DNA from 3 places in the Ralstonia chuxiongensis genome. Region 3 is predicted to be linked to each of the others. Evidence: predicted binding sites of a transcription regulator. Region 3 holds the regulator's gene; each other region holds the start of a gene.
The links. Region 3 encodes LexA, which represses DNA repair genes until DNA is damaged. Its sites were predicted from a motif close to ACTGTATNNNNATACAGT; they were not measured.

Region 1 (10,352 bases), on a different contig from region 3:
CACATTGCGCCGCCATGAGCAGACCGTCGACGGCATCCTGCGCGGGATGGGCATTTCGGGCGCAGCGTATGAGCAGCACGCCGGGCTGAACGAATACGACTTCCAGGGGCTCTTTGCCGCGCTCGGCGAAGATTTCCCGGAGCTGACGCAACTGGCCTCGGGCTCGATGCGCGATCACTACCGGGCGCTCAAGCAGGTGCTGCATCTGTGGTCGGACGACAAGATTCGCGGCCCGCTGCCCGAGACCTGGGCCGCCTTCCAGCAACGCGTGGCCGATGCGCGCGCGGCCATCCAGGCCGGCGGCGGGCAGCGTGTGCTTGCGATCAGTTCCGGAGGCCCAATTGCGGTGACCGCGCAACAGGTGCTGGCCGCACCGCCCACAAGCGCAATTGCGCTGAACCTGCAGATCCGCAACAGCAGCGTCTCGCAGTATTTCTTCAACGCCGAATCGTTCCAGTTGGCCACTTTCAACGGCGTCCCGCATCTGGACGACCCGGCGCGACGCGCTTTCCAGACATACGGCTGATCGCCCAGGCGGACGCCCAAAACACATAACCATTGGAGGAGCACAACATGAGCACGAACCTGTTCGACCTGACCGGAAAGATCGCCCTGGTCACCGGCGCCAGCCGCGGTATTGGCGAAGAGATTGCCAAGCTGCTTGCAGAACAAGGCGCGCACGTGATCGTGTCGAGCCGCAAACTAGCCGACTGCGAAGCCGTGGCAGAACGCATCCGCGAAGCCGGCGGCAAAGCAGAAGCCCTCGCCTGCCACGTTGGCCGCATGGAAGACATTGCGGCGGCGTTCGACACCATCCGCCGCACGCACGGCCGGCTCGACATTCTCATCAACAACGCGGCGGCCAACCCGCACTTCGGCCACATCCTCGACACGGATCTGGCGGCCTACGAGAAGACTGTTGAGGTGAATATCCGCGGCTACTTCTTCATGTCGGTCGAAGCCGGCAAGATGATGAAGGCGCAGGGCGGCGGCGCGATCGTCAATACCGCGTCGGTCAATGCACTGCACCCGGGCGACAAACAGGGCATCTACTCCATCACCAAGGCCGCCGTCGCGCATATGACGCGCGCCTTCGCCAAGGAATGCGGGCCGTTCGGCATTCGCGTCAATGCGCTGCTGCCGGGCCTGACCAAGACCAAGTTCGCAGGCGCCCTGTTTGAAGACAAGGCCACATACGACCGCTGGATCAGCGAGATCCCGATGCGCCGCCACGCCGAGCCGCGCGAGATGGCCGGCACGGTGCTTTACCTCGTGTCGGATGCGGCGAGCTACACCAATGGCGAGTGCATCGTCGTCGATGGCGGCATGACGGTCTGACACCGGCCCAGCCACGCGGAGCAAGCGAGATGGCGACCCTGCCCCATGCAACGACGGCGCGTGCCGACTTCGGCCGCGTGTCGGTGTTCTTCGGCGAGAAAAGTGGGAAATATCCCGACGGCAACCAGGTCCTCATCCGCGGCTCGGATACGCTGGCCGCGTTCGACACGCCGCTCGTCTCCAACCACATCGGCCCGGAGTTCGACGCGACCGAACTGGTGGTGATGGGGCACGTGCATGAAGACCACATGGCGGGCCTGCATCGGCTGCCCCGCGCGACGGTGTACGTGCATGAAGCCGATCTGGCCGCCGTCCAAAGCTGGGACGGCATGGTCGCCACATACGGCCTGGACGATACAACCGCCCAGGCCATGCTGGAGAAACTGCAGCGCGAGTTCTTTTATGCCCCCCGCCCTGATGCGCTGGGCTATGAAGACGGTGCGCGGTGGGACCTGGGCGATACGCACGTCCGCGCGTTTCACATGCCCGGCCATACCGCCGGCCACACGGTTCTGCTAGTCGAGCCCGAAGGCGTGGCGTCCATCGGCGATATCGACCTGACCGGCTTCGGCCCGTACTACGGCGACGCCTGCTCAAGCCTGCGTCATTTCCGCCGCAGTCTGGCGCGCCTGCCGGACATTCCCGCCAAGGTGTGGGTCACGTCGCACCATCGCGGCATCTACACCGACCGTGCGCACTTTCTGCGCGACCTGGCGGCCTATACGGCCAAGCTCGATGAACGTGAAGAGCGCCTGCTGGCCAGGCTGCGCGAATCCCCCAAGACACTGGCGCAATTGGTGGAGCAACGCCTGCTGTATCCGCTGGGCCACGAGGCATTGTGGGTCGTCAGCGCGGAAACCCGCACGATTTCCCAGCACTTGGCCGAACTGCAGGCCGATGGGCGGGTGCGGGTGGATGAACGGGGCGTCTATCGGATCAACTGAGCCGCCTGTCGCGGTGATGCGGCGCGCCCGCAACATCGTCCTTGAAATCTGTGGATACCTGTATATATTTACAGTAACTGTAAATTTATACAGCACTCGCCATGGACGACCTGATCCGCATCGAAAACGAGTACGACCGCCAGACGGTGCTCTGGCTGCGCGAGCGCCTGGGTGAACAGGCGCTGAACGAAGTCGTGTTGCGCATGGACGGCCGCGGGCGGCCATATGCGTCGGAAGTCTGCCGCACGCTGGGCCTGACGCCGCCGCCACGCAGGCGGGCGACACCGCGCGCGCGACCGCTCAACCGGGCCGTTGGCGAGGCATATCTGGCCGCTATTCGCGGCATCCTGGGCGGCGGGCACGCAGCGGCGTAAGCCGGCGTGCGCTAATCCGCAAGCGTGGCGGCCGTTTCTTCGCGCAACCAGGCGAGCCACGCGCCGGCCGCGCTGTCGGCAGCGATAGGCGCATCGGCCAGCAGGTAATAGCCTGAGCCGTCACGCCGGAACCCTTCGGGCGCAATCAGCCGCCCATCTTTCAGGTCATCACCGGCCATCAGCTTTGACGCGATGGCCGTGCCCTGCCCCGCCAGGGCCGCCTGCAAGCTCAGATAGAAATGTTCGTAGCGCGCCTCGGGCAACCGACCGCGCGGCCGTGCCGTGCTGCTGGCCCGCCACCACGCCTGCCATGCATCTGGGCGCGTGGCGGTATGCAGCAGCCGTCGGCGCGCGGCGATATCCGCTTGTGGGGCGTGCACCGGGCCGATCCATTCGTCGCAAATGGCCGCCGCATGCACGTGTGCGGGCCATGCAAAGTCATCGCGGCGCACTGCGACGTCCACTCCGGTGCGAGCGAAATCGATGGGACCACCCGCAGCAAACAGATGCACCTGGATGGCCGGATGCCGCGCTTGAAAGCGCGACAGCCGCGGGATCAGCCACCGCATCGCCAGCGTCGGCTCGCACGACACGACCAGCGCTGAAGACGTGGCCCGACGGGCAATCCGGTCGATGCTATCTGTGAGAATCGCGAACGCATCGGTGGCAGCCACATGCAACTGTTCGCCCGCTGGCGTCAGGAAGACCGCGCGGTTGCGCCGCTCAAACAAATCCACCCCTAACGATGATTCAAGCTGCCGTATCTGTCGGCTCACAGCGCCATGCGTCACGTGCAATTCCTGCGCCGCACGCACGAAGCTGCCATGCCGGGCGGCAGCTTCAAACACACGCAGGGTATTCAGCGGAGGCAGCGCCATCTGTCAGTTTTTCTCACCTAAAAACGGCATCATAAATCGATTTTCAGCGATGACGGACGCATCCAGAATCGGCGCATCCTCACTTTGCGATTGCGCCCGACATGACCGAACTCCTTGCTGTTGCCGTCATCACCATCCTGGCCGTCATCAGTCCGGGCGCGGACTTTGCCATGGTCACGCGCAACAGCCTGCTGCATGGGCGGCGCGCCGGCGTGCTCTGCGCGCTGGGCATTGCGCTGGGCGTGCAGGTGCACGTGTTCTACACGATGTTCGGCGTGGGGCTGCTGATTGCGCATGCGCCAGCGCTTCTGCAGGGCATCAAGCTGGTGGGTGCGGCGTACCTGGTGTGGATTGGCTGGAAAACGCTGTCGGCTAAGGCGTTGCCCAGCGGCGAGGCAACCGCCCACGGCACCGGCACCCCGACGCTATCGACCCTCGCCGCGCTGCGCATGGGCTTTCTAACCAATGCGCTCAATCCAAAAACGACGCTGTTCGTGGTCAGCACGTACACGCAGGTTGTTCACGCGGGCACACCGCTGGCCGCGCAGTTCGGCTATGGCGTGTTCATGTCGGCGGCGCACGCGGTGTGGTTTGCGTTGGTGGCGGCGGTGTTTGCGTCGGGTGCGTTGCGACGTTCGCTGCTGGCGCGGCAGCGCATCGTGGACCGCGTGATTGGCGTGATCCTGATCGGGTTGGGATTGGCGCTGGGGCTCGCGCGGCTTGCGTGATGTCACGCACGGCGGCCTGCCCATGCCTGCGCCCATGCCGTCTGTCCCAGGTCTTCTGCTGCATTAACAGGCGCCAGCCTGTTTGAGACAGTGCCCTCGCGCCCTGCCCATCGCCACGCAGCGATGAACGCCACCGCGCAAACCTGACTCGCAGCACAACCTCACACCTGGAGTGCAACCATGCAATGGAATCGCGCCTTCACTGACCTCATCCGCAACGGCCGCGCAGCTTACTGGGGCAACTGGACGCTCGCCCCCACCATCAGAACCGGCGCAGTCGGTTTTGTGTCGCCCGACACCGGCGACTTCACGCCCGTCAAGCCTGAAACGCCGGGCGTGGCCATCAGCACGCGCACCGTCCCAAACCAATGGAAGCTGTCGACCAACAACGTCCACCGCACCGAGACCAACGTCAAGCTCGATGGCTCGGCCACCGATCCGGAAAGCGGCACCAAGATCAACGCGGGCGTGGAAGTGAAATGGGAGTTCTCGTCGGTCGGGTCGATCGCCTCGGAATTCGGCATTGCCTCGGAGTCGTACATCAACGACCTGACGCAGCTCACGCGGCCCGAGACGATCAAGTGGCTGGCCGAGCAGGCGCAGTCCGTCAGCATGGGCTCAGGCGGCAACATCGCGCAGGGCTTCGGCGTGGTGACCAGCGTGATCCTGGCCAACAGCGGGCTGAACGTCGGCTCGCAAGACAACAACTCGTCGTTCTCGATCACGGGCTCGGCGGGTGCCGTGCATGACATGCTCGGCAGCGCGACAGGCAAGGGATCGTTCGTGTCGGTCAACCAGACCAAGAGCGTCGATCAGCACCTTTGGCCGTTCGAGCCGGGCAAGCAGGCGCCGGCGCCCATTCCGGTGGCCTACACGTTTGCGTCGTTCGACGGCAATCTGCTGATCCCCAACTGGATCACGCGCCTGGGCGGCTTCGAGATCTACTTCAACAACAAGCCGGGCTGCACCTACGTCACGCACATCAAGCTGCGCTACAACACACCGCAAGGCCCGCGCAGCGACGAGTTCTCGCTCAGCGGCGGCATCTCCAAGACGGTCGCGAACATCCCGCTCAACGCCACCGATATTCAGGTCGACGTGAAGTTCCAGGGCGTCGTGAACAGCGACAACTACGCGTTCCGCTGGCCCAGCCCGCTCGGCCAATGGCTGACCGGCCGGCGCGAGATCGAGATGACCGGCGTGTGGCCGGGCCCGACCCACGCCGTCGAGAAGTAACGCCAAAAGCAAAGCGGCGGAGCGCCCGGGAGGGGACGTCCGCCGCGTTGTATCTGCACGCGATGTGCGGCGCGTTATGCCGCCTGCTGGCGCTTGCGTTCGATATCCGGCAGGAACACCGTCAGCAGGCCGATAAGCGGCAGGAACGAGCAAAGGTGGTAGACGTTGTAGATGTCGGTTGCGTCAGCCAGCTTGCCGAGCACCGCGGCGCCAATGCCGCCCAGCCCGAACGCGAATCCGAAGAACAGGCCCGACACCATCCCGACCTTGCCGGGAATCAGTTCCTGCGCATACACGAGGATGGCCGAGAACGCCGAGGCCAGCACCAGCCCGATGATCACCGTCAGCACGGCGGTCCAGAACAGGTTGGCGTACGACAGCAATAGCGTGAACGGCGCCACGCCCAGGATCGACACCCAGATCACGACCTTGCGGCCCACGCGGTCACCAATCGGCCCGCCCACGATCGTGCCGACCGCCACCGAAAACAGGAAGAGGAACAGGAACAGTTGCGACGTCTGCGCCGACAGGTGGAACTTGGTGATCAGGAAAAACGTGTAATAGCTGTTCAGGCTCGCCAGATAGAAGTACTTGGAGAACAGCAGCACGACCAGCAGCGTCATCGCAAACGCCACCTGCTTGCCCGACAGCTTGACCGCGGCATGCGCCCGGCCGCCCGCCTTGCGGCCATGGCCTGCGGCACGTTCACGCTTGTACCAGCCGCCTACGTGATAGAGCACGAAGATGGCGATCAGCGCCGCGATCGAAAACCACGCCAGGCTGTGCTGCCCATACGGCATGATGATGATTGCCGCGAGCAACGGACCCATCGCGCTGCCCACATTGCCGCCCACCTGGAACAGCGACTGCGCCAGCCCATGACGGCCGCCCGACGCCATACGCGCCACGCGCGACGACTCCGGATGGAAGATCGACGAGCCCGTGCCCACCAGCGCCGCCGCCAGCAGCACCGTGCCAAAGTTGGGCGCCATCGACAGCAGCACCAGCCCCACCAGCGTGAAGCCCATGCCCACCGACAGCGAATACGGCTTCGGATGCTTGTCGGTATACAGCCCGACCATCGGCTGCAGCAGCGACGCCGTGATCTGGTACGTGAGCGTGATCAGCCCGATCTGCGAGAAATCGAGGTGGAAGTTGCCCTTGAGCAGCGGATAGATCGCCAGGATCAACGACTGCATCATGTCGTTGAGGAAGTGCGCGAAGCTGATGGCGCCGATCACGCCAAAGCCGGTCTTGTCGGCCTGCGCGGCGGGGGCTGCCGATGCAGCGGCCGTGCCGTTTGCGGTGGTTTGCATGATGGTTTGGGGTAACGAGGATGAGGCAAGAAAGCGCTCAATCTTGCGCCTAAACGGTGCAGGCGTGTTACCGCAAATTCGACAACGATTAACGCAAACCGGACAATTTACTGTCGGGGCAAAAGCGTCAGCCCGCGCGGCGCCATTTCCACCAAAACACCGACCATCTTCCCGCAAACCCTTGCCCAGCTTGCCCTGGCAGGCAGCTAACGTGTTAGCCATTTTCGCGCGCGGAGCTACTCCGTTCGGAGCATGGCCGCTCAGGAGACGCTTTCTATACTCGGCAGCATGGACTGCAGCACGACGCCAGAAGCAACCGCAAGGCGCCAGTGCCAACAGCCTGACGGACACGCTGCGTAAGCAATTTCACACACACAACGATCCGCAAACCGAACCGATGACCAGCATCGACGATGCCGCACATCGGCCAACATGGGAGGGGAGCCATGATGATCCTGCTAACGGGAACGCTATGCCGCGCGATGGGAGACCTTTTCTATCAGGCCCTGCTCGACGACCGGGTCGTCTGCTGCTTCGTCACGTCCGAAGCCGTGGATGTCACCGGCAACGCCACGCGCCCGCCGCCCGCTTCGTTCCCGTGTACCGACCCTCGGCTCGCTGACGTCTCTCGGTCAGCGAGTTATTGCGCGCCCCTCGTCCCGTAGGGCGCGCTCTTTTCTGCCGATGCCGTCAGCGCGGGGGCGCTGGCGGGTCACCCTGCACCTCAACCCCACACGAGAAACGTCTCAGCCGATCAGCTCGGCGTCCGTCAGCTCGCGCTTCAAATAGGCGTACAGCACGGGCGCGGCAATCACGCCACCCAAACCAAACAACGCCTCCATCACGATCAGCGCGAGGATCAGCTCCCACGCGCGCGCATCGATGCGGCTGCCGATGATGCGCGCGTTCACGAAGTACTCCAGCTTGTGCACCACGACCAGAAAGATGAGCGATGCCACCGCCAGCTCCAACGATGCGGTGACGCTCATCACAACGATGGCCGTGTTGGAGATGAGGTTGCCCGCCACGGGAATGAGCCCCGCCACGAAGGTCAGCAGGATCAGCGATTTGGAATACGGCACGTGCTGCCCGAACAGCGGCAGCGCACCCAGCAGGTAGATGGCGGCGAGCGCCGTGTTGAGCGCGGAGATTTTCACCTGCGCAAACACCACGGCTTCGAACGCGTCGGTCAACCGGCTCAGCCGGCCCACCAGTGCTGCGGCCAACGGCTTGTGGTGCTCGGGGTCAAGCGTATCCGACCACGCCACCATCGCCCCCAGGATCAGCCCGACCAGCATCAATGCGCTGGCACGCAACCCGTCAATACCGAGGGTCGACACCTGATGGCCATGTTCCTTGATCATCTGCACAAGCTGCACACGCAGCTCGGTCACCGATTGCGGAACGTAATTGACCACCGCCGCCGGCAACGATTCCCGCACGTTGTCGAGCACGTCGGCAATGCGCGTAAGCATGCCTTCGAGCCCATGCCCGTGCTCGACCAAGCGGCCGATCCCGATGCCAAACCCTGCAAGAATAAGGGCCGCGACCACGGACACGCAGATCACCGCAATCGACTTCGCGCGCTGGGACAGCCTGCTGCGCTCGCGCAAGCGAGCCTCCAGCTTGCGCGCCAATGCGTAGACGAGAAAGCCGGCAATGGCGGCCGGCAACAGGTGCAGCCACAGCACGGCCGCAATCATCGCCGCTACCAGCACGTAACTGACAGCGTTGATGGAGCGAGTGGGTGCGCTGGGAGGAAGCTCGGGAGGCAGCATCGTCATGAAAACAGGCCTGCAGCAATGTTGATGGAGAGGGCGAGGATGCTCGTATTGAAGAAGAACGACAGCAGCGATTGCCCCAGCACCGCGCGCCGCATTGCACGCGAACGAATGCTGATATCGGCCGTCTGGCTGGCGACCGCGATCGTAAAGGAGAAGTAGAGGAAATCCCAATAATCGGGCTCGAGCTGCTCGTCGGGAAACTGCAGCGGGGGCTCGTGGGGCGCACGGTAATACAGATGCGCGTAGTGCACCGTGAACATCATCGGCACCATGAGCCACGCGCCCAGCACCGTGATACCGGTGAACAGGTAGTGCGACGACTGCGCATGCCCCGCCGACTTGGCTGTCGCGAGTTCAAACGCAATGGCCACCATGCTGGCCACCACACCGAGGCAGACCACCGCCAGCACGGCCGAGGCGCGCTCGTCTTCACGGCGGGCGACGGCGCGGATGCGGTGTGGGTCTGCACGCAGCATCATCACCGTGATCAGGATGAGGTACGCCCACACCGCGATGTCCCAGCCGAACAGCAGGCGCGCAAGCCACCCATGCGCTGGCACAACAGCGACCGCTATAGCGCCCAGCGCGAACGCCGACAGCAGCCGCGGCCGTGTCGCCGCAAAGCGGGAAACCTGGGAGATCTCGGAGGACTTGTCTTGCTGGTTCACATGCGCCTCAGGTGCGTGCTCGGGATGTTCACACAAGGCCGGCACCGCCAGCCGATGAGGCGACATGGTAGCCGCTTCAGCGCAGCATCAGGTTGGCGAGAACATTGAAGCAAACGAGCGCTTGCAGCGCTCCCGCAGGCGCTCGTGCGTTGAGAGCTGCTCTGCGATGACGGTGGCTTCCGGATACACGCGGCACATGCCGATCATGGCGGTTTCAAGCGACCCCTGCGAGCCGGCCTGAAACTGGAATTGCTCCAGCACCGTGTCATCGGCATCACGCACGGTGATCTGGAAGGGGCCCGGCGTGACGGTCGCGCAGCCAGCCAGCATGGCAGCCGCGGCCAGCGCAGGGCACAGAAGGGAGCGGGTCGGACGACGGAAACGAATCATCATGGCTTCCTGGTTGTGATGAGAGTGAGACGCCGCAATGGCAACTCAGTTCGCAATCATCACGCTTCCCGGTGACACAAACAAAAACGCCCGCAGTGTGCGGGCGTTTTTGCGGGACGAACCAGGCTCAGGCCACGGCGCCTTCGGTGTACGGGTCAAACTTGCTGCCGGCCTTGGCGCCTTCAGTATAGGTATCGAACTTGCCGGCACGGGCGAGTGCGCCTTCGGTGTACGGATCAAACTTGCTGCCGGCCTTGGCACCTTCGGTGTACGTATCGAACTTACCGGCACGGGCCAGTGCGCCTTCCGTGTACGGATCGAACTTGCTGCCGGCTTTGGCGCCTTGCGTGTACGGATCGAACTTGTCGCCAGCCTTAGCGCCATCCGAATACACGTCGAAACGTTGGCTGACCTGCGCAGCACCTTGCGTGTACACATCAAACTTGGCTGCTGCCAGGGCCGGCACACTTGCCAGGGCGATCAGGGCAGCAATCAGGGTACGTTGGGCTTTCATGATGTCTTCTCCAGATGGGCGCAGCGCGTCGGGCAGGTGATCCGGGCATTTCCGGGATCTTCTTTTTCGCTGCGGCGCCGCATTCGATGGAGTCATCGTAGGCGAGCCTGTTCAGACAATAAATGTCGCGACAGACAATTTATTGTTGCGATATATGAAATTAAGGGAAAACCCGTATCAAC
Region 2 (10,352 bases), on a different contig from region 3:
TTTGCGGATCGATCAGCAGCGTGTGGATCTTTTCCGGGTGCGATTCGGCAACTTCTTCGATGTCCATGCCGCCTTCGCTAGAGGCCATCAGCGCGACCTGCTGCGACACACGGTCCACCACCAGCGACACGTACAGTTCCTTCTTGATGTCCGCGCCTTCTTCGATCAGCAGGCGCTTGACCAGCTTGCCTTCCGGACCGGTCTGGTGCGTCACCAGCGTCATGCCCAGGATGCTGCTGGCGTATTCCTTGACCTGCTCCATGCTCTTGGCAACCTTCACGCCGCCGCCCTTGCCACGGCCACCCGCATGAATCTGTGCCTTCACGACCCACACCGGGCCGCCCAGGGTTTCTGCGGCCTTGATAGCCTCGTCGACCGAGAAGGCCGGAATGCCGCGCGGAACCGGCACATTGTATTTGCGCAGGATTTCCTTGCCTTGGTACTCATGGATATTCATGCGTGTTTCCTTTGCTAGGCAGAGTGAGTGTGATGAGTATTGAAAACGCGAACAGCGCGGTGCCCTTCAGGACGAGGGCTCAGGCGACAGTTCGGTGGGTGGCGGTTGGATCTTGGCTTCGGGCTGGTATGCAAACCAGCGCGGGTAATGCTTGCGGACCACCTCGCCCTCAAGATGCAGGGCATGGCAGCCGTGGAGTTGATAAGGCGGCTTTTCGCCGGGCTCGACAGGCCGGAGGTCGTTCGAGTTATCTCGCACCGGGAAGACGTCGCCCGCGAAGGCCTGGATGGCGGCGGTCGGCAGCACACCACACAGCTCGGTCAGGTGCGTACAACCCGCCACGCCGCCGAGTCTCTCACGCGAGGCCTTTCGAAATCCCTTCACCAGGTTCAGGCCGATGAGCTGTCGGTAGGCAGGGCCAATCGTGTCGCAATGTGTGGGATACGGCACCCAGTCGGAACACGCTTCGGCATCCACGACGTTCATGCGGGTATCGATCGTCACGCGCAGCCACAGGTCATGCAGCGGCTGGCCCTCAGGGCGCACGCCGCCGCTGGCCAGGGGAATGTCACGTGGTTTGGTGTCGGTCAGGCGTGCTTCGATGTCCCACAGGCCGTCTTCCCGCAAATAGGCCTCCACCGTGATGGCACGGCGGTGGCGCATGACGCGCGGGACGGGAGCAGACAGAGGCATGGACCAGACAGACTGATAGGGCCGATGGAGGCGGCGCACGCGGATCTCGCGCGTCGCCCACGGGACATATGCAGCAGCGCATCAGCCGCCACACACGAACACTACCGTCCGGCAATTGAGATGAAGGACGGTACCAAAGACTCGAATTTTAACACGTCGTCACGACCAGACTGGTCGCGTGCTGCAACGCAGTGTGAAAGCGGTTGCAACAACCGGATGAGGTGCAAACGACGCGATCCGCACACAAGAGAATTGTTCGGCGCGAATTGTGGCGAGATCGGCGGCGTTCAAGCGGATTCGTCGCCATCTTCCAGCAGTTCATGCGCCCCTGCGATGATGCGCGACACCACGGAACGGGAGAATCCGCGCGCCATCATGTATCGCACCTGCTTGGCGCGTTCGGCCAGATCGGCCGGTGGGCGGCCGAAGCGCTTTTCCCACAAGGCCTTGGCCCGGGCCGCCTCGGTAGTTTGCAGTTGGGCCTTGACCTCGCCCAGCGTCTCTTCGCCAAGTTGATGTGTTTTCAACTCCTGCATCAGGCGCGCCGTACCGTAGCGGCCCGCTCGGCGGTGCACCATGCTTTCGGCAAAGCGCGCGTTGGATAGCCAGTTTTCGCCTTCCAGCCAATCCAGCAGCGCGTCGACCTCCTCGGCGGACTCGGCGTGCGGAACCAGCTTACGGCGCAATTCGACGCGGCTGTGCTCGCGGCGAGACAGATAGCCCAGCGCACGTGCCTTCAGCGATAACGGTGGGCGCGGCAACGGCATACGGTTTCAGGCTCAAAAAGAAAACGCCCACCGTTGGGGGACGGCAGGCGTATGAAGCTCGATAGAGCCGTCGATCTGCGCCGACGGCCAACCCAATTACTCTTCTCCGACTTCCTCGGCCACTGCGATGGCGCCCATCGGCGTCACGCCCAGTGCTTCGCGGACCTTGTTTTCGATGTCGCGGGCGAGGTCGGGGTTTTCGCGCAGGTATTCACGGCAGTTGTCACGGCCTTGGCCGATGCGCTCGCCGCCGTAGCTGTACCAGGCGCCGGACTTCTCAACGATCTTGGCTTCCACGCCGAGGTCGATGATTTCGCCTTCACGCGACACGCCCTGGCCGTACAGGATGTCGAAGATGGCTTCGCGGAACGGCGGCGCCACCTTGTTCTTGACGACCTTGACCTTGGTCTCGTTGCCGACCACCTCGTCGCCCTTCTTGATCGAGCCGATGCGGCGGATGTCCAGACGCACCGAAGCGTAGAACTTGAGTGCGTTACCACCCGTGGTGGTTTCCGGCGAGCCGAACATCACGCCGATCTTCATGCGGATCTGGTTGATGAAGATGACCATGCAGTTGGTCTTCTTGATGGTGCCGGTCAGCTTGCGCAGCGCCTGGCTCATCAGACGGGCCTGCAGGCCGGGCAACGCGTCGCCCATTTCGCCTTCAATTTCAGCCTTCGGCACCAGTGCCGCCACCGAGTCGATGACGATCAGATCAACCGAGCCCGACCGAACCAGCGCGTCGGCAATTTCCAGAGCTTGTTCACCCGTGTCCGGTTGGGAGATCAGCAGGTCCGGCACGCTCACGCCAATCTTGTCGGCATAAGTGACGTCTAGCGCATGTTCCGCATCGATGAAGGCGCAAGTGCCGCCCAGCTTCTGCATCTCGGCAACCACCTGCAGTGTCAGGGTAGTTTTACCCGACGATTCCGGACCGTAGATTTCCACTACGCGGCCGCGCGGCAAGCCACCAACGCCCAGCGCCACGTCCAACCCCAACGAACCTGTCGACACGACTTGGACCGGCTCGACCTCGGCGTCGCCCATCTTCATGATGGAGCCCTTGCCGAACTGCTTTTCGATCTGCGCGAGCGCGGCAGCCAGCGCCTTCTGCTTTTCTGCGCTCATTGCGGCTGCCTTCTTACCGTCTTCCATGGTCGTCCTTCGTGCAAATTGGTGTATAAATGGGCCGCAAGGGCTTGCGATTCCAGCGGTTGCCTGCAATAACGGGCCGCAGCGTGATTGCCCCGACACGACCCATTCCATGACTTTAGCGCCGCCAAGACTACAGCACCGCGAATTCGGAGTACTGTATAAAAAACCAGTGGTTTTGACAAGTCTCCAGAACATATGTCGCGCGAAAACAATGTAGCGGGCGGGATGGGCAAGACATCTTGCCCGGCATCGCGGGGAGACACGCATGCGCATCCTGATTGCCGAAGACGACGCCACGCTGGCTGACGGGCTCACACGCTCGCTACGCCAGGCGGGTTACGCCGTCGACCAAGCCTCCGATGGGGCAACTGCCGACGCGGCGCTGTCCGCGCAAACGGCCCAAACCTATGACCTGTTGATTCTCGACGTGGGCCTGCCGCGCATGTCGGGGCTGGAGGTCCTCAAACGACTGCGCTCGCGCGGGGCCATGCTGCCGGTGTTGATCCTGACCGCCGCAGACAGTGTGGAAGAACGCGTCAAGGGCCTGGATCTTGGCGCAGACGATTACATGGCCAAGCCGTTCGCGCTGTCTGAGCTGGAAGCGCGCGTGCGCGCGCTGGTGCGGCGGGGTACGGGCGGTGGCGCCACGCTTGTCCGCCATGGGCCGCTGGCGTTCGATCAGGTCGGGCGCATCGCCTATATCCATGATCAGGTGGTGGAACTGTCGGCACGCGAGATCGGGCTGCTGGAGATTCTGCTGGCGCGCGTCGGCCGCCTGGTGTCGAAAGAGCAACTGGTCGACCACCTGTGCGGCTGGGGCGAAGAAGTCAGCAACAACGCCATCGAGGTCTACATCCACCGGCTGCGCAAGAAGATCGAGGTGGAAGGCATTCGCATCGCCACCGTGCGCGGGCTGGGCTATTGCCTGGAACGCATGGCCACCCCGACGACAACCGCGACGGCTGCCCATGGGTGATCGGTTGGCCTGGCCGTGGCGTCGGCATCGCGCGTCGCTGCGTGAACGTGCCGACACGGCACCCGGAGCCGACGGCAGCGATGACGGCGGCGACCTCACCGACACCCTCCCCCACCTCGAAGACGACGCCACGCGGCCCGTCGCCCGATCCCTCTTCGGCGAAATTCTCGACTGGATGCTCGCGCCACTGCTCTTGCTGTGGCCGATGAGCATTGCGGTGACGTACCTGGTGGCCAAGTCGATTGCGAATGCGCCATACGACCGCGCGTTGGAATCGAGCGCGATCGTGCTCAGCCAGCAGCTGCGTGAGGTGAATGGGCGCGTGACGCTGCAACTGCCGATCTCGGCGCGCGAGATTTTGCGTGCCGACGAAACCGACAACATTTACTACCAGGTGCTTGGCACCAACGGCGAGTTTATCTCCGGGGACCGCGACCTGCCCCTGCCGCCCGAAGAAGACGCCAACGCCGGTGGCCTTGTGCAACTGCGCGACGACCACATCCACGGCGCAGAGATTCGCGTTGCCTATACGTTCGTGCAGCGACCGGGCTCCGGCGATAAACCCGCGCTGGTGCAGGTGGCGGAAACGCTCGACAAGCGCGCGCAACTCGCTAACGAAATCATCAAGGGCGTGATCCTGCCGCAGTTCGTGATCCTGCCGTTGGCGGTGATCCTGGTGTGGTTCGGGCTGACGCGTGGGCTGGCGCCGCTCAATGCGATTCAGGAGCGCATCCGCGCGCGTAACCCGGGCGACACCAGCCCCATCGACGAAGGCGCCGCGCCGCAGGAACTGACGCCGCTGGTGGCGTCGTTCAATGATCTGCTCGGGCGGCTGGAGCAGTCGGTGCATACGCAGAAGCGCTTCATTGCAGATGCCGCGCATCAGATGAAGACGCCACTGGCCGGGCTGCGCATGCAGGCGGAACTGGCCCAGCGCGAACAATCGCCCGATGAACTGCGTCGCACGCTCGCGCATATCGCCGACAGTTCGGATCGCACCGCGCACCTCGTCAAGCAGTTGCTCTCGCTGGCGCGCATGGAGAACATGGGCGCGACCGACGGTCTGGTGCCGCTGGATATCTGCGCGCTGTCACGCCAAGTAGTGGCCGAGTGGCTGCCCAAGGCTTGGGCCAAGCAGATCGACCTCGGCTTTGAGGAGCCTGGGCCGCCCGTCATGATTTCGGGCAACGCGACGATGCTCGCCGAGATGCTCAATAACCTGCTCGACAACGCGATCCGCTACACGCCCGACGGTGGACATGTCACCGTGCGCGTGACCACCGCGCCGTTCGAGCCGTTCGTCTTCATCGACGTGGATGACACTGGCTCCGGCATCCCCGTGGCCGAGCGCGAACGCGTGATGCAGCGCTTCTATCGCATTCTCGGCACGCAAGCCGAGGGCAGCGGGCTGGGCCTGGCCATCGTGCGCGAGATCGTGCAGCAGCACGGCGGCGACATCGAGGTACTCGACAACGTGTATCAGGCATCGCCGCGGCTGGCAGGGGCGCGCTTTCGCATCACGTTGCACCTCTGCCCCCGGGGCGAGGAAACCAACGCATGAGCATTACGCCCGGAACCCCGGCGCGCCGCCGGTGGATTACCAACATGCGCTGGATCGCGGCGCTGCTCGCGGTGTGGTTTGTGGTGACGTTCGTGGTCGCGTTCTTTGCGCGTGACCTGTCGACGCACTTTTTCAACTCGGACTGGACGTTCGCCTACTGGGTCGGCGCGCAGGGTGCGCCTATCGTGTATGTGCTGATTACTGTGCTCTATGCGTGGCGCACCAACCGCGCTGCGGATGCGGCGGCGCAAGAAGACGAAACGGCGCAGCGCGATGCGTCGGAGTCATCCCCTCCGCCATCCATCTGAAACCCGCACGTTATGCGGCACCCAGATGGCGCAGCTTCACGAAGGCCAACGCGGCCATTACCGCGTCATTAAGCGCATCGTGCGCGTCCCATGTCGGCAAATCCAATCCCTTCATGACAGTGGCGAAGCGCAGGTCCAGATCGGGGTCGCCCTGTTGCCGATACGGCGGTAGCTGCCGGAACTGATAGTCGTAATACAAGGCGGAGACTTCAATCTTGGTCTGCGGCAAGCCGATGCCGAGCATAGGCACCACCACCCGATTGAGCATCGCCACATCGAACTCAAGGTAGTAACCCACCAATGGCCGGCTGCCGATGAAGTGCAGCAGTGCGTGAACGGCTTGCTCGATTGGTACGCCGCTGTCCAGGTCGCGGTTGCGCAGACGATGCACGCGGATGCTGTCTGCGTGCATCTCGCCCCGTGGCCGGATCAGCAACTCCAGGCGCTCGCTGGTCAGAATCCGATTGCCAGCGATACGGACGGCACCGATGGAGATGATCTCGTCGGTGCGCACGTTCAAGCCGGTGGTCTCGCAATCGAGCGCGACCCACTCATCTGGTGGCGGGGCCTCGAACAGGAAGCGAAACGCCGGATCGCGCAACTTGTGCAACTGGCGCCACCTTAGCAGTGCCTGCAGCCAGTCGGAGAGCCGTCCGTTCATGACCGCTCGCTCATGTTCACATCCACTCGGTCCGCCAGCGCTGCCGCAGCAGCGCCTTGAATCGCTTGACGGCGCTCAGCGCATCCTTGAGCAGATCGCGCTCCAGTGACGACAGGCGTGACAGATGCACGTCACACGACACCGGTTGATGCGCATCGATTTCCGCCAGCCCGGCCTTGAGCCGCAGCGTCATCAGGAAATGCAGGCTCTCACTCAACTCGGCAGCCATGTGTGCGTCGAGAGCCTCGGCGCGCACCAGTGCATCCAGGCGCAGCACAGTGCCGGTCTCGTCGAGTACGCGGTGGGCCAGCGCCAAGCTGCGCACTCCATGGACAATCGGGAAGATGCCCTCCTTCTTCACGTCGAGCACGGGATCGGAATCGCCAAACCCGAGCAGGCGATCGCGCCAACCCGGCGCGGCACTGAAGGCTTCAACGGCAGCGGCAAAGCGGCCAAGTACGGCGTCATTGTCGATGGTCAGCTCCAGCAACGTCCGCCGCAGTTGTTTGAGCAAGGCGGCATCGCCGCACACCGCATGGGCATCGAAGAAGATTGCCAGATGCATCAAGCCCTCGGGGCTGGGCAGGATCAGCCATTCGCGAATGCGCCGCGCGAAGTCGCTCGCATTCATGCACCACTCGGGCCGGCTGAGCATGATGCCGCCGGGGCAAGGCGGGTAGCCGAACGCGGCTAGCGCATCGGAGAAGCGCGTGACGATGCGCTGCAGATCCGCGGGAGGCACGTAACCATCGCGCAGCACCAGCGCATTGTCCTGATCGGTCTTGAGCAACTGCTCGCCACGCCCCTCGCTGCCCATGACGAACAGGCAACTGTTTGCCACCAGTTCCGGGGGCGCGATCATCTGCCAGGCCCGTTCAAACAGCCGCGCGTTGATTTCGCGCACGAGGCTGGCGACGTGGTCAACGCGCGAGCCGCCACGCGTGAGCAGCGCGACCATCCGCGTGATCTGCGCAGCCACCTGCGCGAGGGCGTCCAAGTCCTGGGCTAGGTTGATCTGCACCGTCAGCAGATACGAGTGGTTGGCCAGAAAGCTGAACACATCCAGTGATTCCAGCAAACCGAGAATCTCATCTCCGTGCGTGACGACCAGTCGGTGCACACGATGGCGCAGCATCAGCGTCAGGGCGTCGCCGATCTGCGCGGAGGCTGGCACCGTGATGAGCGAGAACTGGCTCATCTGCCCCACCGGCAGACGATCCAGCGGTGTGCCTTGCAGGACGGCGCGCTGCAAGGAGCTACGCGTGAAGATGCCCACGCGCGGCGGGCTGCTGGTGCCGTCGCGCACGAGCACGTTCGAGGTGTTATGGGCTTGGAACAGCTTGACCACGGAAACCACGTCCGTGTCGGCATCCACAAAATGGGCGGGCCGGATGAAGGCATCGCTCACGCGAGAGACGGCCAGCGACTGCATCGTCTCCATGCTCTGCCGCTGTGCAATGGCGCTGAGCTTGCTGCCGAGATCGGAAAAAAGCAGTGCACCGAAAGTGGCGTTGGCGGCAATGAGGTCACGCACCGCCTGACGTGCCACCTGATAGGCCACCACTTCTTCAGCAGCAACGAAGCGGCTGCTTGCCTTGCCGGCTACCAGCGCCCGGCCGTCAAAGCAATCATCGGGGCCATAGGTGGCAATCAGCTCGTCGCCGTCGTACTGGGCGACGTGACCTTTGATGATCAGGAACAGGTGCAGCGGCGCGGCACCCGTATCGAGGATGGTCTGCCCTTCCGGGTAATAGCCGATGTCGACGGCATCGCGCACCAGGCGCTGCTCGTCCTGATTGAGGCAATCGAACGGCCAGACGGCGAAGTTGAAAGCGCTGGGCATGGTTGCCTTGAAGGCGGGCGATGCAATCGCGTCACCCGCCTCCCATCAGCGTGGCGAATTGCCGATCAGTGACCCGACGCGCCAGCCGCGCCGAGGCCCGTTTCCGAGCGAACCTGCTGTGCGGCAAACGACGCCTTCTCGTTCTTGGCGCGAACGCTGCTGTCCAGCACCGAGAACAGCCACACGCCCACGAAGCCGATCGTCATCGAGAACAGCGCGGGCGACGTGTACGGGAACCACGCCGAGCCCTTCGGATAACCGAGCGTGGCTTCCCACACCGACGGCGAAACGATCGTCAGACCCACCGACGAGATCAGCCCCAGGAACCCGCCAATGACCGCACCGCGGGTGGTGCAGCCCTTCCACAGCATCGAGAGGAACAACACCGGGAAGTTGGCAGACGCCGCCACCGCAAACGCCAGCGACACCATGAACGCGATGTTCTGCTTCTCGAAAGCGATGCCGAGCAACACGGCAATCACGCCGAGCACCAGCGTGGTGATGCGCGACACCTTGAGTTCATCTGCGCTGTTGGCCTTGCCGTTCTTGAAGACCGTGGCGTAGAGGTCATGCGACACCGCCGAGGCACCGGACAGCGTGAGCCCCGCCACCACCGCCAGAATCGTGGCAAAGGCCACGGCCGAGATGAAGCCGTAGAACACATCGCCGCCGACCGTCTTGGCCACCAGCACGGCTGCCATGTTGGCCGTGCCCGCGCCGCCCTTGATGATGCCCTTGGCCACGTCGGACAGCTCAGGGTTCGTCAACACCAGCGTGATCGCACCAAAGCCGATGATGAAGATCAGGATGTAGAAGTAGCCGATCCAGGTGGTTGCCCAGAAGACCGATTTGCGTGCTTCCTTGGCATCGGGCACCGTGAAGAAACGCATCAGAATGTGCGGCAGACCAGCGGTGCCAAACATCAGCGCCATACCGAACGAGATAGCCGAGATCGGATCCTTGATGAAGCCGCCCGGCGCCATCACAGACAGACCGATCTTGGCAGCCTCATCGGGCGATTTGCCAGCATTGGCTGCAATGGCGGTCTTGACCTGCACGGCCTTGGCGAACAGCGCTTCAAAGCTGAAGCCGTACTGCGCCATCACCATGATCGCCATGAAGGTCACGCCGGCCAGCAGCATGCACGCCTTGATGATCTGCACCCAGGTGGTTGCGGTCATACCGCCGAAGAGCACATAGACCATCATCAACGCGCCGACGATGACCACCGCGATCCAGTAATCCAGCCCGAACAGCAGCTTGATGAGCTGGCCTGCACCGACCATCTGAGCGATCAGGTAGAACGCCACCACCACCAGCGTGCCAACTGCGGCAAAGCTGCGGATGGGGCCTTGCTCAAACCGGTAGCCCGCCACGTCTGCAAAGGTGAATTTGCCGAGGTTGCGCAGCCGCTCGGCCATCAGGAACGTGATGATCGGCCAGCCGACCAGAAAACCGATCGAATAGATCAGGCCGTCGTAGCCGGAGGTCATCACGGCCGCCGAGATGCCCAGGAAGGACGCTGCCGACATGTAGTCGCCCGAGATGGCCAGGCCATTCTGGAAACCGGTGATACCGCCGCCCGCCGTATAGAAGTCTGCCGCGGAGCGCGTACGCTTGGCAGCCCACTTCGTAATCCACAGCGTGCCGGCCACGAACACGGCGAACAGCACGATGGCCGTGGTGTTGGTTTCCTGCTTGGCGGTCTGTCCGACATCGCCGCCGGCAGCCAGAGCTGCTCCGCAGGCGCCAGCGGCCAGTAGCGCCACCAGCAGGATCGAAAGCATCTTTTTCATTTGGCGACGTCCTTCAGGATGTCCTGCGTCAGTTGGTCGTATTCGCTGTTGGCCCGGCGCACGTAGATGCCGGTAATGACGACCGTGAAGATGATGACCGCCATACCGACGGGCACGCCTACGCTCGTCACACCT
Region 3 (10,352 bases):
CGCTCAACGACCAGGCCGTGCAGGTGATCCAAACTGGTGGGCCGATCGAGAAAATCCGCATCGGCTCACCGCATGACGTGGCCGATTCGATCTTGCCGAATCTGCTGCGGCGGTTGTCCAAGCTGTCGCCAGAATTGCAGATGGAAATCAACGTCGGACGCAGCCCGTTCCTGATGGACGCGTTGCGCGACAAGACGCTCGATCTGGCGATCTCCACCCGCTATGACGATGCGTTTCCTGGTATCAAGCTGCGCACGTCGCCGATGGTGTGGATCTGCGCGGAAGACTTCATCTTCAATCCCGCCGCGCCGGTGCCGTTGGTCATGGCCGACGAACTGAGCCTGTTCCGTCAGCTGTCGATTGAATGCCTGGACGCGCACCACATTCCGTGGCGCACGAGTTATCTGTCGCCCACGCTGACGGGCATCAAGGCTGCCATCAGCGCGGGGTTGGGCGTGACGGCGCGCACGACCGAATTGCTCGACGCCAACATGCGTGTGCTGACCGAAGCAGATGGCCTGCCGCGACTGCCGGAAGTGGCGTTCTACCTGTACGTGCAGCCGACGTGCACCAGCGCCGTCCTGCGCGATTTGTTCGATTCCACCGATCGCGTCGCCACGCGCTTCGGGCCGCCGTTCATGTGAGCGGCATCGCCTCGACCGTTCCCGCAGCGCGCGGGCTGCGCCACTCGGGGGGTTTCCACAGGTAGCGAATGTCCCGATCGCGGAACACGTCTGCCCACATGTCGCGCCATTCGTGGAAGGTGAGGGTGAGCGGGTTGTGCGTGTGGACTTGCCGCGTGATGCCAAAGATGGGCGCGTCTTCCTCCGGCACGAAGCTGCCGAACATGCGATCCCAGATGGTAAGCACGCCGGCGTAGTTTCGATCGATGTACTGCGGGTTCTTGGCGTGGTGCACGCGATGCACCGACGGCGTATTCACGTATTGCCCGAGCCAGCGCCAGAAGCCGGCGTAGCGCGAATCCAGTGCCCCCAGCCGCGTATGCACGAAGAACTGGAATGCCAGGTTCAGGCCCACGGCGAGGATCACCCAGTCCGGCGTAAAGCCGATCCAGGCAAGCGGAATCCAGAACAACCACATGCCAGAAATCGGGTAGGTCAGGCTCTGGCGGAACGCCGTCGAAAAATTCATGCCTTCCGACGAGTGGTGCGTCACATGCGAGGCCCACATCCAGCGCACGCGATGGCTCGCGCGGTGGAAGAAGTAGTACAGAAAATCCTGCAGCAGCAGGAGCAGCACAAACGACCACCACGTCTCGGGCACCGCGCGCAGGCCGTGGCTGTACGTCCACGAATAGACCGTCTTGATCATCAGCCACAGGAAGAACGCGTCCGACGCCTGGTGCATGAGCGCAAGGCACGCGTTTGAAACGGTGTCTTTGAGGCCGTAGACGGATGGATCACGCTTGCGCCAGTACCACGCCTCTGCGCCGATGGTCAGCAGGAAGACCGGCGCAAAGGCCAGCAGGATCAGGCCTGGGTCGAAACCGGATGCGCCCGGGGTGGCGTTGGCAGGGGTCATTGGATTGTTGTGATGTGTGTCGTCTCCAACCGGCAGGTATACGCCCAACACCCGCGCTGCGAAAGGGGGCAGGCTAGAGCCCTTCCTCGCTTCAATACGCTGTCGTGTACAGTGCGAGCCGTTATTTCCACAACAACATCCGAGACATGCAATCCACCGTTTCCATCGCGCCTCAGGCTGAAGTCCAACCCAACGTGATCGCCGAAGTACGTGGCGGCATCGGCTGGCTGACGCTGAACCGGCCGCAGGCGCTCAACGCGCTGTCGCTGGAGATGATCCGCGCGATGTCGCATGCGCTGCTGGCCTGGCAGCACGATCCGGAGGTCCACGCTGTCATCCTGCGTGGCGAGGGCGGCAAGGCCCTGTGTGCCGGCGGCGACATCCGTTTCTTCCACCGCGCCGCCACGGCCGGCGACCCGCAACTCATCACCTTTTTCACCGAGGAATACCGCCTCAACCACCTGATCTTCAGCTATGCCAAGCCCTACATCGCGCTGATGGACGGCGTGGTGATGGGCGGTGGCATGGGCATCTCGCAAGGCGCATCGCTGCGCGTAGTGACCGAGCGCGCGAAGATGGCCATGCCTGAAACCAACATCGGTCTGTTCCCGGACGTTGGCGGCGGCTGGTTCCTGGCGCGCGTGCCCGGCCATGTGGGCGAATACCTGGGCGTGACAGGGCAGATGATCGAAGCGGCCGACGCGTTGTCAGTTGGCCTTGCCGATTGCCACGTCACCACCGACGCGCTGGCGGGCATCGTCCAACGCCTGCGCGATGGCAACTGGGGCAGCGCCGAGCAGATCGCTGCCTGCTTTACCGAAGCCGCATCGGCGCCGAATGATGCCAAGGCCATCATCGTGCCCCACCGCGAGGCCATCGATGCCTGCTTCAGCCAGAGCAGCGTGCAAGGCATCTTCGCCGACCTGGCTGGCAGCACGGATGCCGAATGGGCCGCACAGACCGCTGAGCACATGGCCAAGCGCTCGCCGTTGATGATGGCGGTGACGCTGGAGCTGATCCGCCGCGGCCGCCGCACCACGCTGGCCGATGAACTGCGCCGCGAACTGGACATGATGACGCACGTGTTTGCTGAAGGCGACGGTATCGAAGGCATTCGCGCACTCGCTGTCGACAAAGACCACGCGCCCAAGTGGAAGCACACCAGCATCGACGCCGTGCGTGACGATGAAGTGGCTGCGTTCTTTATCTCGCCGTGGCGCCATGAGCAACATCCGCTGCTGGGGCTGTCGGACTAGAACCGGTAAACTGCGCGCCTGGATTTTGAATCGTTGATCTTGCTGTGACTGCTGAACGCCCCACGCCCAACCCTCGCCGCTTGTCGGTGGCGCCCATGATGGATTGGACAGACCGACATTGCCGGTTCTTCCATCGCCAGATCTCGCGCCACACCTGGCTCTACACGGAAATGGTGACCACCGGCGCGCTGCTGCACGGCGACGTCCCGCGCCACCTCGATTTCGACGAGGTCGAGCATCCCGTGGCACTGCAGCTCGGCGGCAGCGAACCCGATGATCTCGCCCAGGCCGCGCGTCTCGGCCAGCAATGGGGCTACAAGGAAATCAACCTCAACTGCGGCTGCCCGTCCGAGCGCGTGCAGCGAGGTGCGTTCGGCGCGTGCCTGATGGCCGAACCGAAGCTCGTCGCACAGGGCGTCAAGGCGATGCGCGACGCGGTGTCGATTCCAGTCACGGTGAAGCACCGCATCGGCATCGACGCCATCGAGACCTATGATTTCGTGCGTGATTTCGTCGGCGCCATCGCCGAGGCGGGTTGCGAGACCTTCATCGTCCACGCGCGCAACGCCATCCTGAAAGGCCTGAGCCCCAAGGAAAATCGCGAAATTCCGCCGCTGCGGTACGAAGTCGTCTACCAGCTCAAGCGTGATTTTCCGCATCTGGAAATCCTCCTCAACGGCGGGGTGCAGACGCTGGAACAGATCGACACGCACCTTGCGCACGTTGACGGCGTCATGATCGGCCGCGAGGCATATCACCATCCGCATCTGATGGCGGTGTTCGATGCGCGGTACTACGATGCCGACACCGAGGCCCCCACGCGTGCAGAGGTGGAAGACGCGATGATCGGCTACGTCGGCCGCTGGGTAGAGCGCGGCGGCTACGCTGGGGCGGCGGTGCGCCACATGCTGGGGCTATATCGCGGCGTGGCGGGCGCGCGCGGCTGGCGGCGCGTGCTGTCGGATTCCAAGGCGTTGGGCCGCGTCAAGACGCTGGCCGACGCCCACGCACTCTTCGACGAGGCGCGGGCGCACCTGCGGCGCGGCGAAGAATCGAACGATGAGGCGGTAGCGGTTTGATGCAGGAAGGGGCGGGTTGCCCCGACCGCTGAATGAAAAAAAGCCCGCGAATGCGGGCTTTTTCTTGAATCTTGGGGTGACTGATGGGATTCGAACCCACGACAACCAGAATCACAATCTGGGACTCTACCAACTGAGCTACAGCCACCATTGTTCTTTGAGCAGCGTGTCGCCGTTCAAGGAAACAGCGATTATACAAACATTCTTTCGACTTGCCTAGAGGGTTTCGCAACGGAGTTCAACGAGCCTCCGCCACGACCGTTCCCTGGTGGTACACGATCTTCCAGCCATCAGCCGTCCGCCGCCACAACGTCGCCCGGCGCGTCGTCCGGTTCGATTGCACCAGCGTGTACGTCAGCAAGTAGTTGTCCGGCGCAATCTCCTGGCAGCGGAAATCGCGCGTTTGCCAGAAATCCTCGCCGATATGGCCGTGCCGGGCATCGAGAACCCCAAGCACATAGCTGCGGCTATAGCGCTGACCGGAGGCGCCGGTTTCCCAGAAATCTTCCGTGGTCATGCGCTCGAAGTCTTCGCGGCGCGTGCCCAATTCGGGGCGATGGAAAATAGGTTCGCGCCGGCGCAGTTCTTCCAGCACGCTCAGCAGAGCCGGGGCGGTATCCAGAGACGGTTCCATGCGGTAAGCCTCCTAGGAAAACTCCAAGCATACTGCGCAGCGTGCGTAGCTTAGCGTTTTTCGCGCCGCACAATGCGTGGCTTGCGCTTCGCCCCTATGATGGCGCCTTCGCCTTTCCTGGAAACCACTTCGATGCAACGCACTGCCCGTATTGGCCTGTCTTCGCTGACGATCGCACTGTCGCTGGCTTGCGGCACCGGCGCCTTTGCCGCCACGCTTCAGAAACCGCAACTCGATGCGCTGCTCGCCGCCGAACAATCCAAGGCATCTGCTGACCTGAACAGCTTTCTCGCGGCAGCCGCGAAGGCTGATCCGCAGGTCGCAGGCAGTGTTGCCGCGTATCAGAAGAAGGCCGCGCTCACTGGCGATGACCTCGTCAATATCGGGCGTCTGCTCGGTCTGTACAACCGCCTGCACAACCAGCAGGCCGTGATCGCCTCGATCGAGAAGATGGTCGCGCTGCCGACGGTGCGCGACGACAAAATTCCGCAGTACGAAAACCCCGCCATCGTGGCGTTCGGCAAGCTGGTCGAGGGCATGGCGCGCGACTTCGGCCTGAAATATCGCAACGTCGACAACCGCGTATTTGAAGTCACGCTGCCCGGCACCGGCTCGGACGAGTTCGGCATCCTGACGCATGCCGATGTCGTACCCGCAAAGCCCGAAGAATGGGTGCTCGGCGACGGCACCAAGCTCGATCCGTTCAAGGTCACGCGCGTTGGCAATCTGCTGTACGGCCGCGGCACGATTGACGACAAGGGCTCGATTGCCGCCGCGATGTACGCCATGAAAGCGGTCAAGGACAGCGGCGTGCCGCTCGCGCGCACGATCCGTCTGATGATCGAAACCACCGAAGAAACTGGTGGCGATGGCATGAAGTACTACCGCGAACACACGCAATTGCCTGCGTACAACATCGTGCTCGACAGCAAGTATCCGGCCGTGGTCGCTGAGAAAGGCACTGGCGCGCTGAAGGTGTTCTTCCCTGCGCAGGCCGGCGATGCAACGCATACGGCCATCATTTCGATGACGGGCGCGGCGTCGGCCAGCTCCGTCCCGCAGACGGCCACCGCCACGCTCAAAGGCGGGGATCTGGGCGTGGCGGCCGCCGCGCTCGAAGCCAAACGCGACGCGTTTGTGAACAGCTTGGCCGCACAGGGCAAGTTTGCAATCGACATCACGCGCACCGCGGACAGCATCGTCTTGAAGGTGACCGGCACGTCGGCGCACGGCTCGCGCCCGGAGGAAGGCGTTAACCCGCTGCCGCGTCTGGCGCTGTTCCTGCGCGCAGCCGATCTCGGCCTGGCAGACAACGCTTACGCCCACGCCGTGCGTTATCTGACCGACCTTTACGGCACTGACTACCTCGGCAACACCATGGGCCTCGCCTACAAGGACGACTTCATGGGGCCGCTCACCATCTCGCCTACGGTGATTGGTGACAAGAATGGCCGCGTGGAGGTGACCGCCAACGTGCGCATGCCGCGTGGCAAAACCCCCGACGCGCTGCGAGGTGAGATCGCCGGCAAGATCAACGCGTGGGCCAACGCCAACCATGTCGCCCTTGAGATCAACCACGACCAGGGCAACTGGATGGCGCGCGATCCGAAGGGGGCATGGCTGTCGACACTGCTCAACATCTACGGCGACACGACTGGCCTTGACGCCAAGCCCGTCCCCACGGCCGGCAGTACGACCGCCAAGCTGATGCCGAATGCCATCAACTTCGGCCCCGCCATGCCCGGCAAGAAGTACACCGCGCACAACGCCAACGAGTACAAGGAAGTGCCGGACCTCGACCTCGATATGCAGATGTTCACCGAGATGCTGGTGCGTGTTGGCAATCTGCCGTCCATGCAGTAACCGCCGGGAACCGCCATGAACATCATCCGGGCCAAGTCGTTTACTGCTGAGCGTGCCTGGGGCGCGCTCGACATTGCCAACATGAGTGGCATTACCACGCGCTTGCATTGGACCGACCAGCCTTATCGCTGGCATGTGAACGATGGCGAGGAGGTGTTTGTGGTGCTCGACGGCACGGTCGACATGCATTACCGCGAAGTCGGCGAAGAGAGGGTCGCGACGCTGGAGCCCGGTGACATCTTCTTCGCCGGTGTCGGTTGCGAGCATGTGGCGCACCCGCGTGGCGAGGCACGAATTCTCGTCGTCGAGAAAGCCGGGAGCGTTTAGCGGCTCGCCGTCGGGTTGCGGCGAAAAAAAAGCCCGCAATGTGCGGGCTTCGAATTCAGCGATCTCATTGCCCCTGAGGGCACTGGCAATACTACTGTCACGTACGCCAAACAACATCCGGGTAAACGTCCGTTTTGCTGACGGAACATCGTGGGATGTGCCGCTGCAGCAACTTGCGAACAAAAAAAACAGCCCGCTCAAGCGGCGGGCCGAAAATCAGTTGAAGAAAGCCCTGTCCTCAGGGCAGGGCAAGTGTATGAAATCAGTTGCGGCGGCAGCATTGGGGTATGCCCTGATCGGCTGCGGCAGCACGTTTCATCGCCCCTCGTTGTCCTTCTTTTCCTCAGCAGTTTTCGGCGCCAGCGGTACGTGAAGCGACCGGAATAGCATCCAGCATTCGGCAGATGGCGGCCATGCTGCCGACCATCGTACGGCGCTGCTCCCCCTGATAGATGCGCACGCCCTGGGTTTGGCGGAAAGGCACCGGTTGTACCGGGCGGCGGCGGGAAGACATCGATCCGAGTCGCATGGCAGACCTCGTGAGTTCGGGTGGAAAAGCGAGAGGCAAGACTCCGCCCTGGCGAGCCGATGGCTCACCTCCAGGTTGGATCAAACGGCGAAGTTTTGGCGCTGAGATGCGCCGGAGACTTACGGAGCAGCAGGCCGGATCAGACCGACGGCCAAGCCCTCCAGGTGAAACTCATCACGATCCAGATCAACGTGGATCGGTTCGAAATCGAGGTTCTCGGCAATCAGCTCGACATGGCGGCCCTTGCGCTGGAAGCGCTTGACCGTGACGTCGTCGCCCAGTCGAGCCACAACGATCTTGCCGTTGGTGGCTTCGGCGGCGCGCTGCACGGCCAGCAGATCACCGTCCAGAATGCCGGCGTCGCGCATGCTCATGCCACGCACCTTCAGCAGAAAATCGGGCTGCGCAGAAAACAGCGACGGATCGACCTGATACTGGCGATCAATGTGCTCTGCAGCCAGGATCGGACTACCGGCGGCCACGCGGCCCACCAGCGGCAGCGTCAATTGCATCAGCCCCATCGACGGCAGCGAGAACTGATGCTGCGCCGTGTCGCCTACCGCCCGCAGCCGAATGCCGCGCGAGGCGCCGGGCGTCAATTCGATCACGCCCTTGCGTGCCAGCGCGCGCAGGTGCTCCTCGGCAGCATTGGGCGATGAGAAGCCGAACTCAGCGGCAATCTCAGCGCGTGTGGGCGGAAAACCCGTGCGCTGGATCGTCTGGCGGATCAAGTCGTAAATCTGCTGTTGGCGAGGGGTGAGGGCGGCCATTGGTGTACTGTATATGTGAACAGGTGCTGTGATTTTATACAGTGACGCGGGAAGCGCAAGTGATTTTGTTGTGATGTGTTGCGCGAGCACCCGGTCCTTATGACCGCCGTCAAAACCTATGCGAGTGGTTAGAAGCTTATGCGCAATCCATGCAGGCGCAGCCGCGGGGAATCGCATAAAATCAAGGCCTTGACCGATTTTTGCACCGCCACATAGCCCGATTGAGCCTCGTTGGGCTGGCCCGAACGTCACCATGTCCGCCTTCAATCAAGAGACCGTTCTGAGCGTCCATCACTGGAACGACTCGCTGTTCAGCTTCAAGACCACGCGCGATCAGGCGCTGCGCTTCCACAACGGCCACTTCGTCATGATTGGGCTGGAGGTCGAAGGCAAGCCGCTGATGCGCGCCTACAGCATTGCCAGCCCGAACTACGAAGAGCACCTCGAGTTCTTCAGCATCAAGGTGCAGAACGGCCCGCTGACGTCGCGCCTGCAGCACCTGAAGGTGGGCGACAAGCTGCTGGTGAGCAAGAAGCCGGTCGGCACGCTCGTGCTGGATGACCTGCTGCCCGGCAAGAACCTCTATCTGTTCGGCACTGGCACCGGCCTCGCGCCGTTCATGAGCATCATTCAAGACCCGGACACTTACGAGCGCTTCGAGAAGGTCGTGCTGCTGCACGGCGTGCGCCAAGTGAGCGAGCTGGCCTATGCCGACTTCATCACCCGCGAATTGCCGAATAACGAGTTCTTCGGCGATCAGGTGCGCGAGAAGCTGATCTATTACCCGACCGTCACGCGCGAGCCGTTCCGCAACATGGGCCGCCTGACAGACCTCGTCGACAACGGCAAGCTGTCTGCCGACATCGGCCTGCCCCCGATGGACCCGGCCGTCGACCGCGCCATGATCTGCGGCAGCCCGGCCATGCTGGAAGACACCTGCAAGCTGCTTGATGCCCGCGGTTTCAAGATTTCGCCGCGTATGGGCGAAGCCGGCGACTACGTGATCGAGCGCGCCTTCGTCGAGAAATAATCGACGCCGTTTCTGCTGCAAACGCCGGCCCGTGTGCCGGCGTTTTGTTTTCTGGGTGCCCAGGGCAATCCCGCGTCGGCAAAGGCGGGGCGGGCGGATACAATGCGCGCCTTGCCCACAACGCATGTCTGCAACGATGTCCTTGCCTACCATCGCCATCCTCGCTACCGGCGGCACGATCGCCGGCTCTGCTGACGACGCTGGCTCCGCCGCGCGCTACCGCGCAGGCGCCGTCCCCATCGATCAACTGCTCGCGGCCAGCAAACTCGGTTTGGAGCGCCTCGCCAACGTGCGTGCCGAGCAGGTCGCCCAGATCGACAGCAAGGACCTGACGTTCGACGTATGGGAAAAACTGGTGGCGCGCATCCGTCACTGGATCGACGTCGAACGAGTGGACGGCGTGGTCATCACGCACGGCACCGACACGCTTGAAGAAACCGCGATGCTGCTGCACCTGACGCAGCAGACCGATACGCCGATCGTTCTGACGGCAGCGATGCGGCCGTCGACGTCGCTGTCGGCAGATGGTCCGCTGAATTTGCTGAACGCGGTGCGGCTGGCAGCCAGTCCATCGGCGCGCGGGCGCGGCGTGCTGGTCGCGCTCAACCAGCGCGTGCACGCCGCTCGCGATGTGCAGAAGGGCCATACTTACGCGGTCGAAGCCTTTGTCTCGCCGGACACGGGCGCGCTGGGTTTTGTGCTTGACGCTCAAGTGCAGTTTCAGCGTGCAGGGCAGCGTGTAGGTGCGGCGGATGTGCTGCCCATGCCGCCCGCAGGCCAGTGGCCGTGGGTTGAGGTGGTGGCGAGCTATGCGCAGCCCGATGCGCGCGTGGTCGATGCCCTGGTCGCCGCTGGCGTAAAGGGGCTGGTGATTGCCGCAACTGGCGCGGGCTCGATTCACGCCAATCTTGAGGCCGCGCTGAACCGGGCGAGTCAGCAGGGCGTTTTCGTGCTGCGTTCCACGCGTACCGGCGCTGGCGTGGTCCCCGCGCAGCCTGGTGGGGAGCGCTGGGCATCGAGTGGCTCGCTGAACCCATATAAAGCGCGTGTGCTGTTGACGTTGCTTCTGGCCTCTGGGCGCGCCCAGGCAGAAGTTGCCTCCCTGCAGCAAGTCATTGATCGATATTGAAAAAATCTCCAAGGCCTGCGTATAATGGCAGGCTAACCAACCTTGCTGCACCGGAGTGTGACGCCCGGGCGGCTTAATCCACAAGGAGCGTCAATGCGTCATTACGAAATCGTATTCATCGTCCATCCGGACCAGAGCGAGCAAGTGCCCGCGATGATCGAGCGCTACAAGAGCACGGTCACCACGCAAGGCG

Region 1: NKG59_RS21905 (CppA family protein) is a predicted target of LexA. The motif match lies at 2,340-2,357, and genes of this name have one in related genera.
Region 2: recA (recombinase RecA) is a predicted target of LexA. The motif match lies at 3,226-3,243, and genes of this name have one in related genera.

What each region holds. Positions count from the first base shown of each region.
Region 1 covers NZ_JAMYWC010000007.1:132,849-143,200, reverse strand. The annotation lists gene NKG59_RS21920 (histidine phosphatase family protein) at 1-526, shown strand, start outside; gene NKG59_RS21915 (SDR family oxidoreductase) at 574-1,338, shown strand; gene NKG59_RS21910 (MBL fold metallo-hydrolase) at 1,368-2,282, shown strand; gene NKG59_RS21905 (CppA family protein) at 2,384-2,656, shown strand; gene NKG59_RS21900 (LysR family transcriptional regulator) at 2,668-3,534, opposite strand; gene NKG59_RS21895 (LysE family translocator) at 3,636-4,262, shown strand; gene NKG59_RS21890 (hypothetical protein) at 4,443-5,498, shown strand; gene NKG59_RS21885 (MFS transporter) at 5,573-6,814, opposite strand; gene NKG59_RS21880 (AI-2E family transporter) at 7,561-8,598, opposite strand; gene NKG59_RS21875 (DUF1345 domain-containing protein) at 8,595-9,266, opposite strand; gene NKG59_RS21870 (hypothetical protein) at 9,354-9,656, opposite strand; gene NKG59_RS21865 (hypothetical protein) at 9,784-10,170, opposite strand.
Region 2 covers NZ_JAMYWC010000002.1:841,405-851,756, reverse strand. The annotation lists gene sucC (ADP-forming succinate--CoA ligase subunit beta) at 1-457, opposite strand, end outside; gene NKG59_RS08640 (DUF2889 domain-containing protein) at 524-1,150, opposite strand; gene recX (recombination regulator RecX) at 1,438-1,917, opposite strand; gene recA (recombinase RecA) at 2,014-3,072, opposite strand; gene NKG59_RS08625 (response regulator) at 3,338-4,048, shown strand; gene NKG59_RS08620 (sensor histidine kinase) at 4,041-5,609, shown strand; gene NKG59_RS08615 (sodium/substrate symporter small subunit) at 5,606-5,917, shown strand; gene NKG59_RS08610 (3'-5' exonuclease) at 5,928-6,578, opposite strand; gene NKG59_RS08605 (DUF294 nucleotidyltransferase-like domain-containing protein) at 6,595-8,421, opposite strand; gene NKG59_RS08600 (cation acetate symporter) at 8,487-10,217, opposite strand; gene NKG59_RS08595 (DUF485 domain-containing protein) at 10,214-10,352, opposite strand, start outside.
Region 3 covers NZ_JAMYWC010000003.1:702,335-712,686, forward strand. The annotation lists gene NKG59_RS12570 (LysR substrate-binding domain-containing protein) at 1-644, shown strand, start outside; gene NKG59_RS12575 (sterol desaturase family protein) at 637-1,542, opposite strand; gene NKG59_RS12580 (enoyl-CoA hydratase/isomerase family protein) at 1,689-2,798, shown strand; gene dusA (tRNA dihydrouridine(20/20a) synthase DusA) at 2,843-3,877, shown strand; tRNA gene NKG59_RS12590 (tRNA-His) at 3,950-4,025, opposite strand; gene NKG59_RS12595 (nuclear transport factor 2 family protein) at 4,116-4,511, opposite strand; gene NKG59_RS12600 (dipeptidase) at 4,644-6,374, shown strand; gene NKG59_RS12605 (cupin domain-containing protein) at 6,390-6,701, shown strand; gene NKG59_RS12610 (hypothetical protein) at 6,640-7,074, shown strand; gene NKG59_RS12615 (hypothetical protein) at 7,045-7,230, opposite strand; gene lexA (transcriptional repressor LexA) at 7,350-8,000, opposite strand; gene NKG59_RS12625 (ferredoxin--NADP reductase) at 8,254-9,030, shown strand; gene NKG59_RS12630 (asparaginase) at 9,167-10,159, shown strand; gene rpsF (30S ribosomal protein S6) at 10,253-10,352, shown strand, end outside.